DNA from 2 places in the Paraburkholderia sp. A3BS-1L genome. Region 2 is predicted to be linked to the other one. Evidence: predicted binding sites of a transcription regulator. Region 2 holds the regulator's gene; the other holds the start of a gene.
What was found. The regulator FliA, encoded in region 2, starts transcription of late flagellar genes. The targets are predictions, from matches to a motif close to CTAAAGTTTNNNNNNNNNNNGCCGNTA.
Positions count from the first base shown of each region.

Region 1 (7,454 bases), 1.0 Mb from region 2:
CGATGGCTCGACGGACAATACGCTGGGCGTGCTGACCGACGCGTTCGAGCTGACGCCGACCCAGCGCACGTTTGACGCGGTTGTCACGCATAAGCTGATTCGCGGCATCTATGTATCGCGCGTCCATCCGAACCTGCTCGTGATAGACAAGGAAAACGGCGGCAAGGCCGATGCAATGAACGCCGGGATCAACCTGGCGCGGGCGCCGCTGTTCTGCGCAATCGACTCGGACTCCCTGCTGGAGTCCGACGCATTGCTGCGCATTGTCCGGCCCTTCGTCGAGGACCCGCAACGAACGGTGGCGGTCGGCGGCGTGGTGCGCGTGGCGAACGGGTGCCGCATTCAGAGCGGACGGGTTGTCGAGATGCGCGCGCCGCGGCGCTTCCTGCCGCTCGTGCAGTCCATCGAATATCTGCGCGCGTTCCTGCTGGCACGCGTCGCCTGGAGCGGCGTGGACGCGCTGATGTTGATTTCGGGGGCATTCGGCCTGTTCCGGCGCGACGTGGTGGTTCAGGTCGGCGGCTTCGGGACGGATACGATCGGCGAGGATCTCGATCTGGTGATCAAGATACACCGGCATTTGCGGGACCAGCGCCGAGCGTACAACATCGCCTTCCTGACCGATCCGATCTGCTGGACGGAAGCGCCGCAATCGCTGCGCGTGCTGAAGGGGCAGCGCTGCCGCTGGCAGTGCGGTGCGCTGGAAGTGTTCTTCAAGCAGCGAGACATGCTGTTCCGGTCCCGCTACGGCCGTATCGGCTGGCTCGGCATGGGGCAGATCCTGATCGTTGATGTCCTCGGGCCGCTCGCCGAAATGTCGGGCTACATCATGTTGCCTGCCTTCTGGGCCCTCGCCTGGATCAATGTATCGTACTTCAAGGCGTTCCTCTCGCTGGTCTTTCTGTTTGGCATGTTTCTGAGCGTCTCGTCGCTCGTGCTGGCCGAACTTGCGACGCATCCATACCCGCGTCTGGGCGACTTGCTGCGGCTGGCGCTGGCCGCCGTCGTTGAGAATTTTGGCTACCGTCAGTTGAACAGCTACTGGCGCATGCTCGGTTGGTGGCAGTTTCTGCGCAAGGACAAGTCCTGGGGGGTGATGACCCGGGTCGGATTCAACACGCACTAATCGATTGCGTCACTGAATTGGCACCCCGTCTGTGTTCAGACAGGTCATGGGAAAAATGAATCTGACAGATATCGAACGGGAGCCACCTCTTTTCTCAATTTTTCTCAATAATCGAACTGAGACGTCGGTACCGTATCTTCGGTATCTTCGGTATCTTCGTTTTGCGCTACACGGTCCACGAGCAGACGATGGGCACGCAGATCGAACGTCAGCCTGATGACGTCGCCCACGCCCAGGCCGCGCGCATGCAGAATGCGGGATATCCCCTTGATCACGATCGCAGCCCTCTCGCTCGAGCAAACATCAATCTCGCCCCCATCGGGATGAACTGCATATCGCATTTGCGGCACATGGGCCGCAAGTGAAGCGGGTAACGTCACCCAACCGCCCCGCACATGCCAGTCATTGACGACTTGATGGAACACCGCACGTCCGGCGTCCATATCCAGCTCCACCGGCAACAGTGAACCTGTGCGCGCGAGACTGTCCCGAAGCGCCTCTGCAAGCACACCGGGATCGGGCTGGATCCCCCGTATCGCATACACGCCGCGGTAAGGTCGCGTAACGGACGGAGCCCAAAGGACCACAGAGCGAAAGCTTGTTTCGTCCATCCGGCCGCTTCTGACCAGGTGAGTGAACAACGATGCACGGGTCGCCACGCCACCGGCTCCACGCAGAGCCTCATACACGGTTAGCTCCGACGGCGGCAACACGTCGTGCGGGTGAATGTTCTGAATAGATCGGATACCGGCTTCAGGACTGAGCACGGACAGCCAGGATTGCCGTTGCAGCAGCGCCCAGATGATTCGCGTCGGAGGCTGAACATCAAACATTGGCGAGAACACGGCACGCCGCGCCCGCGTTGTCCGAAGTCGGCCAATCGCACCCACGATGTCATCGAACGAGACGAGCCCCGCAGCCACGGCGAGCACCCGTCTCGTCGCGTCAAGGATGAGATTGCGCTCGGTCGCGTAGCCCTGAAACCAGAACCACTGTGGGTTACCGCCCTCAGGTGTTTCAAGCCACTCGAACCCCGCTGTCTGCTCAAGCACGGCCGGGATCTTGGCGATTACCTCCGTCGCCCACCCCTCTTCCAAGGCATAGGTCTTGAGCAAGCCCATATGGGCAATGCCCGCAGTCCGGATCATGGCGCGAGCCATGTCGCCAATGGCCGTGTCGTGCACTGAGACATCAGCAACCGAGTCTCCCGCGTCCGGCGAGGCCACCATGATCTCCGCTCGCCCGTTGACACGGCGTTTCGCAAATGCGAGCAGGGGCTTGCCCAGGATGTCGACGCTGAACCGCCCCACGTCCTCAAGTTTTAGTCCCTCACCGAGCAACGGGCGCAGCAGCGCCTCCAGCTCATGCAAAGTGCATGGCAGATGCGGGTCTGCCTGTTCGCGAATACGCTCAAATACAACGGCATCGATGTCGAGCCCCTGCGCAGTCGTGTTAAGTGCCTTAAGGATCTGGCTGACACGCGACTCGACAATACCGTGCTGTTTAGCGATCGCGGCAAGCGAGGTGCTCACTTGCGGGTCAACCCCGTAGCGCTGCGCAAATATCCTCGCGCTTGCGCGCTCGCGCGCAACACGCGCATCGCCTGCGGCAAGCTTCTCGAATTGGACGGCAGCAATACGAGCAGTCACCTCAATGATTGCCGAGCGCGCGTCTATCGCGGCGCAGACGACTCGCGGCCGCCCAGTCTTTGCGACGGTAGAAAATGCCTCGCCAAGCAGCCAGCCAGCCTCAACCCTGAGTGCGTGCTCCCATGCTGCGATCTGGGCGCCCTTGATCCGTGTCGGAACACCCTCATGCTCCCAGCGCCCGAGCGTGTCGACTGAAATCCCCACCTTCGCGGCGACGGCGCGGCGCGTTATCCCGAGCTTATCCCTGCGCGCGCGCGCGCGCGGGCCTGCCTCGGCATGGGGGTCACCAGGAGCTGAGTTGTCGTCAGCCCCGAAAAGCCATCCCGAAGGCACATCAAGGGCACGCTCCCATGCCTGCCGCTCACGCTTTGGGAGGGAGTCCGGAATCCCGCCCTCCTCCCATTGGCCGATGGCTGAGCTATCCAGTCCGCTAAGTGTGGCGAGCGCCTCCCGCGAGAAACCCAATTCCTCCCGGCGTGCGCGCGCACGCCCTGCGGCAACCTGACTGAAAGCGTCCCGATCCGGGACGGGGTGCTCACCGTCCTCCGCAGCGTTTGTGGTCATGGACATATTCAAGAAGCGTATGGCGTGAAATTCGTAATGAGCGAGCGTCTCATATCCGCAAGAAAGAGCATCCGTTGAAAAGACGGCGTACTTCGGTCCTGTTCGTCTGGTATCGCCTCCGGGGCGGCGGCTGTGCAATGCATACGGACGTCGCGTACGGCGAGCCATGGTCGCTACAACGCTGGGAGATCCCTTTTGTTCGTACCGGGTTTGCTCATTTACATCGATGATCTCGGGCTTTCCTGTTCCCCGGAAGGCCCTCCGCTAGCTTGTTGTCCCCACGGGCACAGCAGACGAGATTTTTACATGCGTCCCTCTAAAGTTCGGTGGTGAAAGGTCGTTAGCCTAGGCATGGCGGTCGGAACAACGCGTTAGATAGTCCGCCGACGCCACGGTCGCCGTGGCGCAAACGGGCTCAGTCCCAATCAGGAGAATTTCCATGCTCGGAATCAATAGCAACATCAACTCGCTCGTCGCGCAACAAAACCTGACCGGCTCGGGCAGCGCGCTGTCGCAAGCGATCACGCGCCTCTCGTCGGGCAAGCGCATCAATAGCGCAGCGGACGATGCAGCGGGTCTTGCGATCTCGAACATCATGCAGACCCAGATCAACGGTCTGAACCAGGGCGTGTCGAACGCGAACGACGGCGTGTCGATGGTGCAAACGGCATCGAGCGGTTTGTCGTCGCTGACGAACAGCCTGCAGCGCATTCGCCAACTGGCCGTGCAAGCGACGAACGGTGGCATGACCGATACGGACCGTCAGGCGCTGCAGCAGGAAGTGTCGCAGCAGGTTTCGGAAATCAACCGTATTGCGTCGCAAACGACGTACAACGGCATGAACGTGCTGAACGGTTCGCTCGGCAACGTATCGTTCCAAGTGGGCGCAAACGTCGGTCAAACCATTTCGCTGAACCTGACCCAAAACGTGGGTGCAGCAAACCTTGGCACCGGCCTGCCAGCCAACGGATCCACGCTCGGGCAGCTTACGGGGCTGAGCCTGACGAGCGCCGGTGCAGCAACGAGTGGCGCGGCAACGCCGTCCATTACGACGATCAACATTCTTGCTGATGGTCAGGGCGGCTTCAAGTTCACCGATCAGAACAATCAGGCTTTGAGCAGCACCGCAGTGACGAGTCTCTTCGGAAGTTCGACGGCAGGCTCGGGCTCGGCTCTGGCGCTCACGGCTGCCGCGGGCGGCGCACTGGGCAAAATTACTAGCACCCCGCCGACCGGTCTGACCACAGCCCAGCAAAACCAGGTCGCGGCCATCAACACCGCCAACCTGCCGAATGGTACGGACCAGGCAACGCGCTCCGCGAATGGGACGCTGCTCGGCACGGTTACCGGCCTCAGCTTCGATTCGAACGGCGGCTACATCGCTCCGAATGAATCTGGCGCTACGGTCACGGCTGTTCAAGTCTTCTCCGACGGCAACGGCGGCTTTACTTTCGCGGATCAAAACGGTAACACTCTCGCTGCAGGGAGCAACGTGGTTAAAGCTGTCTTCAGCACGATCGGAGCGGCTACGACAGGTGCAAGCGGGGGCGCTCAGCTCACGGCAAATGCCGGCGCAGTCGGCACGGCTACGACCAACGCCACCATTATGGGCGTCGCGGCAGCGGGCTCGATCAATTCCGCCAACCTTGCCAACGTGCCGCCGCGAGTTGCGGACATCAACATCGGCACGACGGCAGGCGCGAATCAGGCGATTGAATCGATCGACAACGCGCTGGGGACCATCAACAACATGCAGGCAAACCTTGGCGCCGCGCAGAACCGATTCACCGCGATCAGCACGGCACAGCAGGCCCAGTCGACCGACCTGTCGCAAGCACAATCGTCGATCCAGGACGCCAACTTCGCCGCAGAAACGGCCGCCCTGAGCAAGGCCCAAGTGCTCCAGCAAGCCGGCATCTCGGTGCTCGCGCAAGCAAACTCGCAGCCGCAGCAGATCCTGAAGCTCCTGCAGTAACAAGCGCTTCATGTGAGTCAAGCAGTACGCGCCGCGCGCTCCGCCCGCCATACCCGGGGTGCGCGGCGCTTGCCAACCGGGAGGACAACCTCCCGTTTGGCGTTTTTAAACCTGAACCGTACTTGAACCGATCCACCCGGCATCGCCGACGCACGGAGCCCCTTCATGTCCACCGTATCCGGTATCTCGAACGCGAATCTGGCCTCCAGCGCCGCAGCGTCGGCCAATAGCGCGCTGCAGCAAGCCGCGCAGTCGGTCATCAGCGGCTCGACCGGCAATTCGTCGATGGACGTGAGCGCGCTCGTCACGGCGCTCGTCAATAGCAAGATCGCGGGCCAGGCGGCGACACTGTCCTCGCAGGCGCAACTGGACAACACGCAGATCTCCGCATACGGCACGCTCTCGGCTGCGCTTTCGGCGCTGCAGGCGGGCCTCACTTCGCTCTCGGACGGCACGACCGTCAATGCCTTCAAGGCGAGCACGAGCGGCACGGGCATCGCGGCCACGGCGGCCAGCGGAGCGGTGGCGGGGACGTATTCGATCGACGTCGCGCAGATCGCGACCGCGCAGGTCCTCACGTCGAGGGGCTACGGCGCAAGCCAGCCGCTCGCTTCGGTGCCGAGCACGATGACGCTCTCGATCGGCGGCGCGAGCACCACGATTTCACTGGACAGCAGTAACAGCACGGTTTCCGGCATTGCGGCGGCGATCAATAGCGCGAGCAACAATCCCGGCGTGACGGCCACGGTCGTGAATGGCGCGGATGGCGCGCACCTCGTGCTGCACGGGAACGCCACCGGCTCACAGAACGCCATCAGCATCCAGATCAGCGATACGGCTACGGGCGACCCGCTGAACGGCCTGGCGGTGACCGGCAACGCCGGCACCTCGCTTAACGGCAACGCGAGCGCGACCAGCGCGCAACTCAACGCCAACCAGTCGACGCTCAGCAACGTGCAGACTTCCGGCTCGCCGGCCACGCCCAACTGGAGCCAGACCACCGCCGCGCAGGATGCGTACTTTACGCTCGACGGCACCGGCGTGACCAGCGCGACGAACTCGGTGACTACCGCGCTCGCGGGCGTCACGCTGAGCCTGAGCGCCGCATCGGTGGACACCACGGGCACGTCGCCGCAAACGCTCACGATCGCGCAGGACACGAGTTCGCAGTCGAATGCGATCAACAATTTCGTCACGCTCTACAACACGCTCGTGACGACCATGGGCACGCTCACCGCGTACAGCTCGACCGCGACTTCGCAGGGCGTGCTGCTCGGCGACTCGACGCTGAACCTCGTGCGCAACCAGTTGGCCTCGATCGTCGCAACCGGCGTGAAGAACGGCAACACGACCACGAGTCTCGCGACGATCGGTGTGACGCTGAACGCCGACGGTTCGCTCGCGGTCGACAGCAGCGCGCTGAGCAGCGCGCTGCAAAACAACCAGGCCACAGTGGCCAAGCTGTTCAGCTCGACCAACGGCGTGGCCGCGCAGTTGAACACCAATATCACGAGCTACCTGTCGAGCAGCGGAGCGATCCAGACGCGCACCAAGGCGCTCAATACGGACCTCACGAATCTCTCGTTGCAGCAGTCGTCGCTAGCGACGTATCAGTCACAGCTCACCAGCATGTACACCGCGCAATTCACGGCGCTCAATACGCTGATGGCGACGATGAGCAACAACCAGCAATATCTCACCCAGCTATTCGGCGGCCAGAACAGCGCGGGCGCGATGGCCACCAACAAGAACTGACGGGAACGAGACCACGCTTCATGCAAGCCTTAGCGGACATCGAGTGCATCTTGCAACTCACCAAAGCTATCGAACAGGCAGTGGCCGTGGGCGAATGGGAACGGGCGTCACAGCTTGCGATCGAGCGCTCACCGCTGATCATGTCACTGTCCGCGCAGCAGCCGCCTGCGACACTCAGTGCGCTCGGGCAAATTCACGCGATCGACGCCCAGATAACTGAAGCTGCGCGAAATGCGACGACCGAACTGAACAGCGAATACCAGGCAGCCATGCAAGCGACTTGTCAAGCACGAACGTACCAGCAGGTCTCACTCCTGTAAGTGGGAAACGTGCCGCATGGAAGGCGTTATCTGTAGCGCACAAAGTGCTATTGCATAATCGTCAA
Region 1 is NZ_CP120442.1:891,709-899,162, reverse strand. It holds gene P5W99_RS04015 (glycosyltransferase family 2 protein) at 1-1,126, shown strand, start outside; gene P5W99_RS04010 (helix-turn-helix domain-containing protein) at 1,231-3,339, opposite strand; gene P5W99_RS04005 (flagellin) at 3,779-5,314, shown strand; gene fliD (flagellar filament capping protein FliD) at 5,480-7,069, shown strand; gene P5W99_RS03995 (flagellar protein FliT) at 7,090-7,389, shown strand.
Region 1: the regulator FliA is predicted to act here: its motif matches at 3,656-3,682, upstream of P5W99_RS04005 (flagellin).

Region 2 (7,454 bases):
CGCGCCAGGCTGCGCACGTCGCGGCGCGCCGCGCGGCCCGCAGCATTGGCCAGAGCCCCGATGCGGCCGGCCCGGCGCCCGCCGCTCAAAGCGTTCAAAGCGCCCCTAACCCGGCCCAGGCCGCCCAGAGCGCACAACCCGCCGCGCCCAGCACCGCACAAACGGTGAGCGAAGCGATCCGCGCGCGCATCGAGCAGGTCGTCAACGAAACCGTGATGCACGAGCTCGCCTCCATGCGCGGCATGATGGAAGAGCAGTTCGCGGGTCTCCTGTGGGGCGAGCATCAGCGCCGCAACCCGATGCAGGGCGCGCTCACGAAGCAGCTTTTCGCGGCCGGCTTTTCGGCGCAGCTCGTGAAGATGGTGGTCGACCGCCTGCCCAGCGTGGAAACCGAAGAGGCCGGCATGGAGTGGGTTCAGTCGGTGCTCGAATCGAACCTGCCCGTGCTCGAGGACGAAGAAGCGCTCATGGAGCGCGGCGGCGTATTCGCGCTGATGGGCCCGACCGGCGTGGGCAAGACCACGACCACGGCGAAGCTCGCGGCGCGCTGCGTGATGCGCTTCGGCGCGAGCAAGGTCGCGCTGCTCACGACCGACAGCTACCGCATCGGCGGCCACGAGCAACTGCGCATCTTCGGCAAGATCCTCGGCGTCTCGGTGCATGCGGTGCGTGACGGCGCCGATCTGCAACTCGCGCTCACCGAGCTCAAGAACAAGCACATCGTGCTGATCGACACGATCGGCATGAGCCAGCGCGACCGCGCCGTGACCGACCAGATCGCCATGCTGTGCGGCACGGGGCGCCCGGTGCAGCGCCTGCTGCTGCTTTCGGCGACCAGCCACGGCGACACGCTCAACGAAGTCGTGCAGGCGTACCAGCACGGCCCGGACAACTCGCCGCTCGCGGGTTGCATCCTCACCAAGCTCGACGAAGCGACCAACCTCGGCAGCACGCTCGACACGGTGCTGCGCTACAAGCTGCCGGTGCACTACGTCTCCACGGGCCAGAAGGTGCCAGAGAACCTGTACGTGGCCACGCGCCGCTTTCTCGTGCGCAGCGCGTTCTGCGTGCCGCGCGATCGCTCGCCGTTCGTGCCGCACGAGGACGATATTCCCGCGCTGCTCTCCGCGCTCTCGACGCGCTCGGCCACGCAAGCTCCCGAGGTCCGGTTTGGATAAGTTCGTGATCGATCAGGCAGAAGGCCTGCGACGGCTGCTCGCGCGCGAAGGCTCGCGCGTGATCGCCGTGACCGGCGGCCACGGCGCACCCGGGCGCACGACCGTGGTGATCAATCTCGCGGCCGCGCTGATCGCGCTGGGCAAGGACGTGCTCGTGATCGACGAGTGCCTTGGTCCGCGCTCGGTCAGTGCGCAGCTCGGCGGCGGCATGCGCGGCGTGAGCAACGAAGCGCGCGGCAATGCCGCAAGCCTCGCAGGAAACTTCGCGCCGAATTTCGCGGCGGTGATGCGCGGCGAGATTGCGCTGGACCAGGCCGTGGCGCGGCATGCGCTGGGCTTCGGCGTGCTGGCCGCGCCGCGCGAGCAGTGCGTGGGGGCGCAGCTGGATGCGCCATTGAGCAAGCTGCTGGCCGGTCCCGCCGATTTCGTGCTGATCGACGCGCGGCTCGACGCCGAAGGTGCGCTCTCGCCGCTCGCCTTGCACGCGCACGACGTGCTGATCGTGATGCGCGTGACCGCGCAGGCGATCACCGACGCCTACGCCTGCATGAAGCGGCTGCATTTCGCGCATGCGATTGGGCAGTTCCGCGTGCTTGCGAACCACGTGGCGAGCGCCGCCGACGCGCAAGCCGCGCTCGAGAATCTCGCGGGAGTGGCGAGCCGCTACCTCGCGGTATCGCTGGAGCGCGCGGGCAGCGTTGCCGCCGATCCGCACATGCCGCGCGCGCTGCAACTGTCGCGCTGCATCGTCGATGCGTTTCCGTCGACGGCTGCCGCGCGAGATTTTCGCCACGTGGCGGCCGAACTGCCGCACTGGCCGCTGCGCCCCGCGCTGTTGGCATCGGCGGGCGCGCCGGCGAGTCCGGAGCAAGCGGCGAATTCATTCGTTTCATCCGCCACGGACGCCCCGTCCGCGAGCGCGACGGCCTATGCGGGATGGCGGGCGGATTCGCCCGTGCACGCGCATCGGCACGTGTGACGGACACAGGAAGGAGAGCCAGATGTATAACGCTCAAGGAAAGATTTCGCAGGCCGAAGTGCTCGCGAAGTACGCGCCGCTCGTGCGGCGGCTCGGATTGCAGCTCGTGGCGAAAATGCCCGCGAGCGTGGATCTCGACGACTTGATCCAGGCCGGCATGATCGGCTTGCTCGACGCTGCGAATCGCTACAAGGAAGATCAGGGCGCGCAGTTCGAGACCTACGCGAGCCAGCGCATTCGCGGCGCCATGCTCGACGAGCTGCGCAGCAACGACTGGCTGCCGCGCAGCCTGCGGCGCACCTCGCGCGAAGTGGAAAGCGCGGTGCATCAGGTGGAGCAGCGGCTTGGCCGCTCGGCGAGCGAGACGGAGATTGCCGAGCATCTGCAGATGCCGCTCGACGAGTACCAGAGCATGCTGCAGGACCTGCACGGCAGCCAGCTCATCTACTACGAAGACTTCGACCGCTCCGCCGACGACGAGCCGTTCCTCGACCGCTATCGCGTCGATCACTCGGACCCTCTCTCGGCGCTGCTCGACGAGAGCCTGCGCGGCGCGCTAGTCGAGGCGATCGAGCGGCTGCCCGAGCGCGAGAAACTGCTGATGTCGCTGTATTACGAGCGCGGCATGAACCTGCGCGAGATCGGCGCGGTGCTGGAGGTGAGCGAGTCGCGCGTGTGCCAGTTGCACAGCCAGGCGGTGGCACGCTTGCGGGCGCGGCTGCGCGAGATGTCATGGGCGGGGACGGAGCATTAGTCGGGCGTAGTGGCGAGGGGTTTCAAACCCTACATGGATGTGTACATCGCGTCATGATGACAACCGCTTCGAGAAGTCCGTCATCAAGCCGGAAACGACTGCGCCGGCCATGGGGTTCGTGATGCTGCAGCGCGCCGTGACGCGCGCTGAGTTCGCTCAGATGCCAAGTGTGAGCGACGTGCTGGCGCGTCGGATTACACGCACGCTGCTCGACTTTGGATCGCTGAATGCGTCTTCGCCGCGAGGCGATCTTTCCTTTGGACTGCCCTTGAAGAGCCTTCCGTTTCTGTTTCCAGTGCTTTGGCCGGAGGTTGATCAGGGGTGAAATGTTTTTTATGGTTTTTGCTGATTTGTGGGGAAGTCGTTTCGCGACCCACTGCTGACAGTCGACCACCAAGCGTTGAAAGGCAGGTATAGGGGCTCAGCAGTCCGTCTATCGTGGCTTTGCACACAGGCAAACCGACGAACATCCCGGTGAAACGCCCAAACCTTGTTCATTGACACATATCAACCGCGTCTGCCGCCACTCGCTCATCATCAGCTATCGAAACAGGGCATGCTGGGGGCGAGTTATGAAAGGACGCATATTCGTCATTGGCGCCTCATTGAGCGGGATTAACGCGCTTTCGCGGCTGATCGCGCTACTTCCCGAGAATTTCCCATCTTCAGTATTTATCACGCAGCATGTGGGCGCTCACAGCCCGGGCATGCTGCCCCAGATTCTCAGCAACGCGGGACGACTGAAGGCCATACATCCCAAGAACACCGAGCTAATCGAGCCGGGGCGAATCTATGTGGCGCCACCGGATCGCCATATGCTTGTGCAGCGAGGATATATACGCCTGTCTCATGGCCCTCAGGAAAATCACACACGGCCCGCTATCGATCCGCTTTTCCGGTCGGCGGCCATCTCTTATGGCCCAGCCGTGGTGGGAGTCGTATTGACCGGACAGCTTGACGACGGTATGGCTGGCTTGCTTGCAGTCAAGGACAGGGGCGGCACCGCCATTGTGCAGGAGCCTTCCGAAGCAACAGCGGCCTCGATGCCTAAAAGCGCTCTCGCCCACGTCAAAGTGGATTACTGCTGCAAATTGGCAGAGATGGCAGCACTTTTCGTTCGTCTCGCCAATGACGACCCGGAGCCCAATGAGGACCGTAATCTCGATGAACTTATCGATATCGAAAACCGGATCGCCGAGGGTATCTTCGATCTTCAGGACTGGTGGAAGCTCGAAGGGATGAGCAGTCCATGTGGTCTGAATTGTCCTATTTGTCGAAGCGCCCTTTACGAGCTGCGCGACAAACGAATGATGCGATTCAGATGCCGCGCGGGACATGCTTTTTCCGCAGAAAGTCTCCTTGCGGAACAAGCTGACTCCAGGGAGACACAGCTCTCGGCTCTGTTCGGTTCGCTTACCGAAGAAGCGACGCTTGCGAAGCGCCTGAGAGACGCGCCTGTCTACAAGGAGCGCATCGACTTGACTGCGAGCCTGAACAGCAAGATCCAAGGCATAGAAGTGGAGTCCACACAGGTTTGTGAATGGCTACGCGCGCTAACTAATCTGGTAGAGCCCGATCCCGACGGAGGATTCTGACCTGCGGGAACGCCCGTCTGCAGGCTGTAAGATGTCGGCTTGAGCGGCGTAAAGCGGCCGCCTGAGGCAGCCTCGGCCGACCACAGCCCATCCCGGAGCGCGCGTTATTTCCAAAAAGTCAGAGCAGAATTTTCCATCACCGCCGACAGCACCAGATCCACTGTCCTCGCAGTTAGCACCCGGAAACAAAAAAGCCGAAGCCCCCGTGCTTCGGCTTTTCAATTCCCCACGCAACTGCCAACCACGCGAGGAACAAGGGCCAGTTACAGCCCGAACGCCGGCAGGCGTCCATCCGGCCCGTACAGCATCGACGTGCCGTTGCCGGTTTCGCCCCGCAAAATCGCGAGCGCCCGGCGATTATGTTCCATGCGGGTGCGAACCATCATGCCGATCGTCAGGTTCTGCCGGCGCGCGCGCTCGGTCGAGCCCAAGAGCCGCGCCCACTGGCCCGCGAGCCGCGCGTCGCCGTCGCAGGCCATCTCGATGCCCTTGCGTCCGGCCGGCAGGCCGAGCCCGGCCAGTTGCGCGTCGCGCACCTTCTCGAGCCCCGCCATGCGCTGCGTGAGCGTCGTCTTCTGTTCGACGATCTGCGGCAGCGCATCGATGCCGTCCGCCGTCGTGAGCGCCTTCTCCTCGAAGGCGAGCAGCGAGGCGAACGCCTCAACCGCGGCGTGTTCGTCGATCAATGTGGCGAGAAGCGCGTCTTTCATCCGGGACCACCTGAAAATGCGGGTTGCGGGACGGCCTGGCGCCCGCGCCCTGCGATTTAGCCGCCCGAGGCCGGCTTGAGCAGGCCGCGCGCGGTTTCGATAATGCCGTCGGCGATCTTGCCGGCGTCGATCTGCAGCGTGCCGTTCTTGATGGCGTCCTTGATCGACTGGACCTGGCCCATGTCGATGTCGGCGGCGCCGCTCGCCGCGAGCGAGCGCAGCGAAGAGGACAGCGACGAAAGACTCACGTTGGCGTCTGCGCTAGTACCCGCTCCGATGGCGCTCGATGCCGCGCCGGCCGATGCCGTGCCGCCCGCGCCTGGCGCGCTCGCGGATTCGCCTTGCTGCGTGCGCGCCGGGCCATCCTGGAGCGAACGCGCGTCATTGCGGTTGGAGGTGTCGATTTTCACGATTGGGCTTCCTGATCCGTATGGCCTTGATAACGGCAACGCTGCGCGCGAACTTTAGCGCGAAAGTCCTGCCGTTACATGCTGTTACGTGTCCTTGCCCACATGGCCGCCGCACCGCATTTTTTACCGGACCGGCAATCCTGCCTTAAATCTGCACCTGCACCGTGGCGGCATCTTTCACGACGCCGCTGATGATCTGCCCGCCGGCCGTGCGCACGCGCACCATCTGGCCTGGCGCGGCGTTATTGAGCACGCTGCCTTCGGCGGAAATCGTGAAGTTCGAGCCCACCGCGACCACCTTGACCGTCTGGCCGATCACCACCGACGAGGCGCTGCGCAGCATGTCGGTGCGCAGCGGCAAGCCTGCCGTGATGCGCGCGAGCGCGACCGCGCCGTTGGCCTGCGTAGGGTCGGTGATGATGGTCTGCGGCAGGCTTGCGAGGTCGCCTTCGCGCGGCATGAAGTCGGCGGCGGAGAGCGTCTGGCCGGCGTCGATCTGGCGGGCGGCCACGTAATAGGTGATGTCGACGGCCACGCGCCCCACCACATAGAGTGTCCACGGTTTCGCGCCGACGCAGCGCACGCCCACCGTCGTGCGGCCCCACATGCGCGCGCCCGGCGGCATGAACGGTTCGAGCGCGGCGCAAGCGGCGAGGCCGCGCGGAAACACCGGCCCGACGCTCACGCTCACCTTGCCCGGCAAGCCCGCGGCCTGCTGCTGGAGGAAGGCGACCACGGTGGCGCGAATGCGTTCGCCGTCCTCCTGGCCCGGCGGCAGTTGCGCGCTCTGCCCATAGGCCGCGGCGCTCGCGACTGCGGCGGGCGTGGTGGGCGCGGAACGGGCGGCGGTTACAGCCGGCGCACGCGTGACCGGCACGGTGGAGAGCTTCGCGGCGGCAGCCGGCGCGGCCGTTTCGACGACGACCGGGGCGACCGCGCTAGACGGCCTGACGACATTCACGCGCTGCAATCCGCCCGTGCCTGCGTTGCCGCTCATGGCGGCAGCCGGATATGCAGACGCATTCGCAGATGCATTCGCCGCTGGCACGCGCATGGGTTGAACGGCGCGCGCGAGCGCGGGGCGCGGCGTGGCCGCGCCGGCGGTGTTAGGTGCGCCCGGCGCGGGAATCGTGACGATCTCGGGCGTGGCGGCTTCGCCCGCGCGGCCGCGCTCGCCGGGCCCGGGGATCGCGATCATGCCCGGCTGGTTTTGCGCTTGCGCGAAATCCTGCTGCGGATCTTGCTGCGCGCTTTGCGTGCGGCGAGCGAGCATGGCTGCGTTCTGGGCGTAAGCGTTAGCGCTCGCGCTGGCGTTTGCCGCAGCGCCCCTCGAACCCGCGCCGCCGCCCTGCGCGAGCATCGCGCTCATCCGCGCGGCGTCCGAGCCCGCGCGGTCGCCGGGGCCCGCGATATAGATCTGCTGCCCAGCCGCTTCGGCTTCGCTTTGTGCGTGCGCGGCGCCGCTCACGGCCAGCGCCGCAAGCACGAGCGCAAGCGCACGCGAGATCGAACGGCGCTGCGCGCGGCGCGCCTCAGCCTCGCGGCGCGCGCCGCGCACACGAAGGGGGGCTTTGTGCGGCATCGTCGTTCTCCATTCATTGCATTGACACGCCTCGCATTCTAGGCGGCGGCCCTCGCGTGCTTGCGTCGAATAGAGGGGGCCTTTACCGGCTATTCGTCCGATTGGTTCTTGTCAGGCGCGCCTAACATTCGTCTCCATGCGTAAAGGCCTGCGGGCCTCGCCCAGTTGCCGGATGCGCGATGCATGCACCGGCGCAGCCCCTCAACTCGAGTCACGGAGAACGCCCGATGCTGGACAAACTCGATG
Region 2 is NZ_CP120442.1:3,159,646-3,167,099, reverse strand. It holds gene flhF (flagellar biosynthesis protein FlhF) at 1-1,178, shown strand, start outside; gene P5W99_RS14530 (MinD/ParA family ATP-binding protein) at 1,171-2,157, shown strand; gene P5W99_RS14525 (RNA polymerase sigma factor FliA) at 2,180-2,911, shown strand; gene P5W99_RS14520 (hypothetical protein) at 2,949-3,236, shown strand; gene P5W99_RS14515 (chemotaxis protein CheB) at 3,484-4,506, shown strand; gene P5W99_RS14510 (flagella synthesis protein FlgN) at 4,770-5,216, opposite strand; gene flgM (flagellar biosynthesis anti-sigma factor FlgM) at 5,273-5,626, opposite strand; gene flgA (flagellar basal body P-ring formation chaperone FlgA) at 5,772-7,208, opposite strand; gene P5W99_RS14495 (flagellar basal body protein) at 7,436-7,454, shown strand, end outside.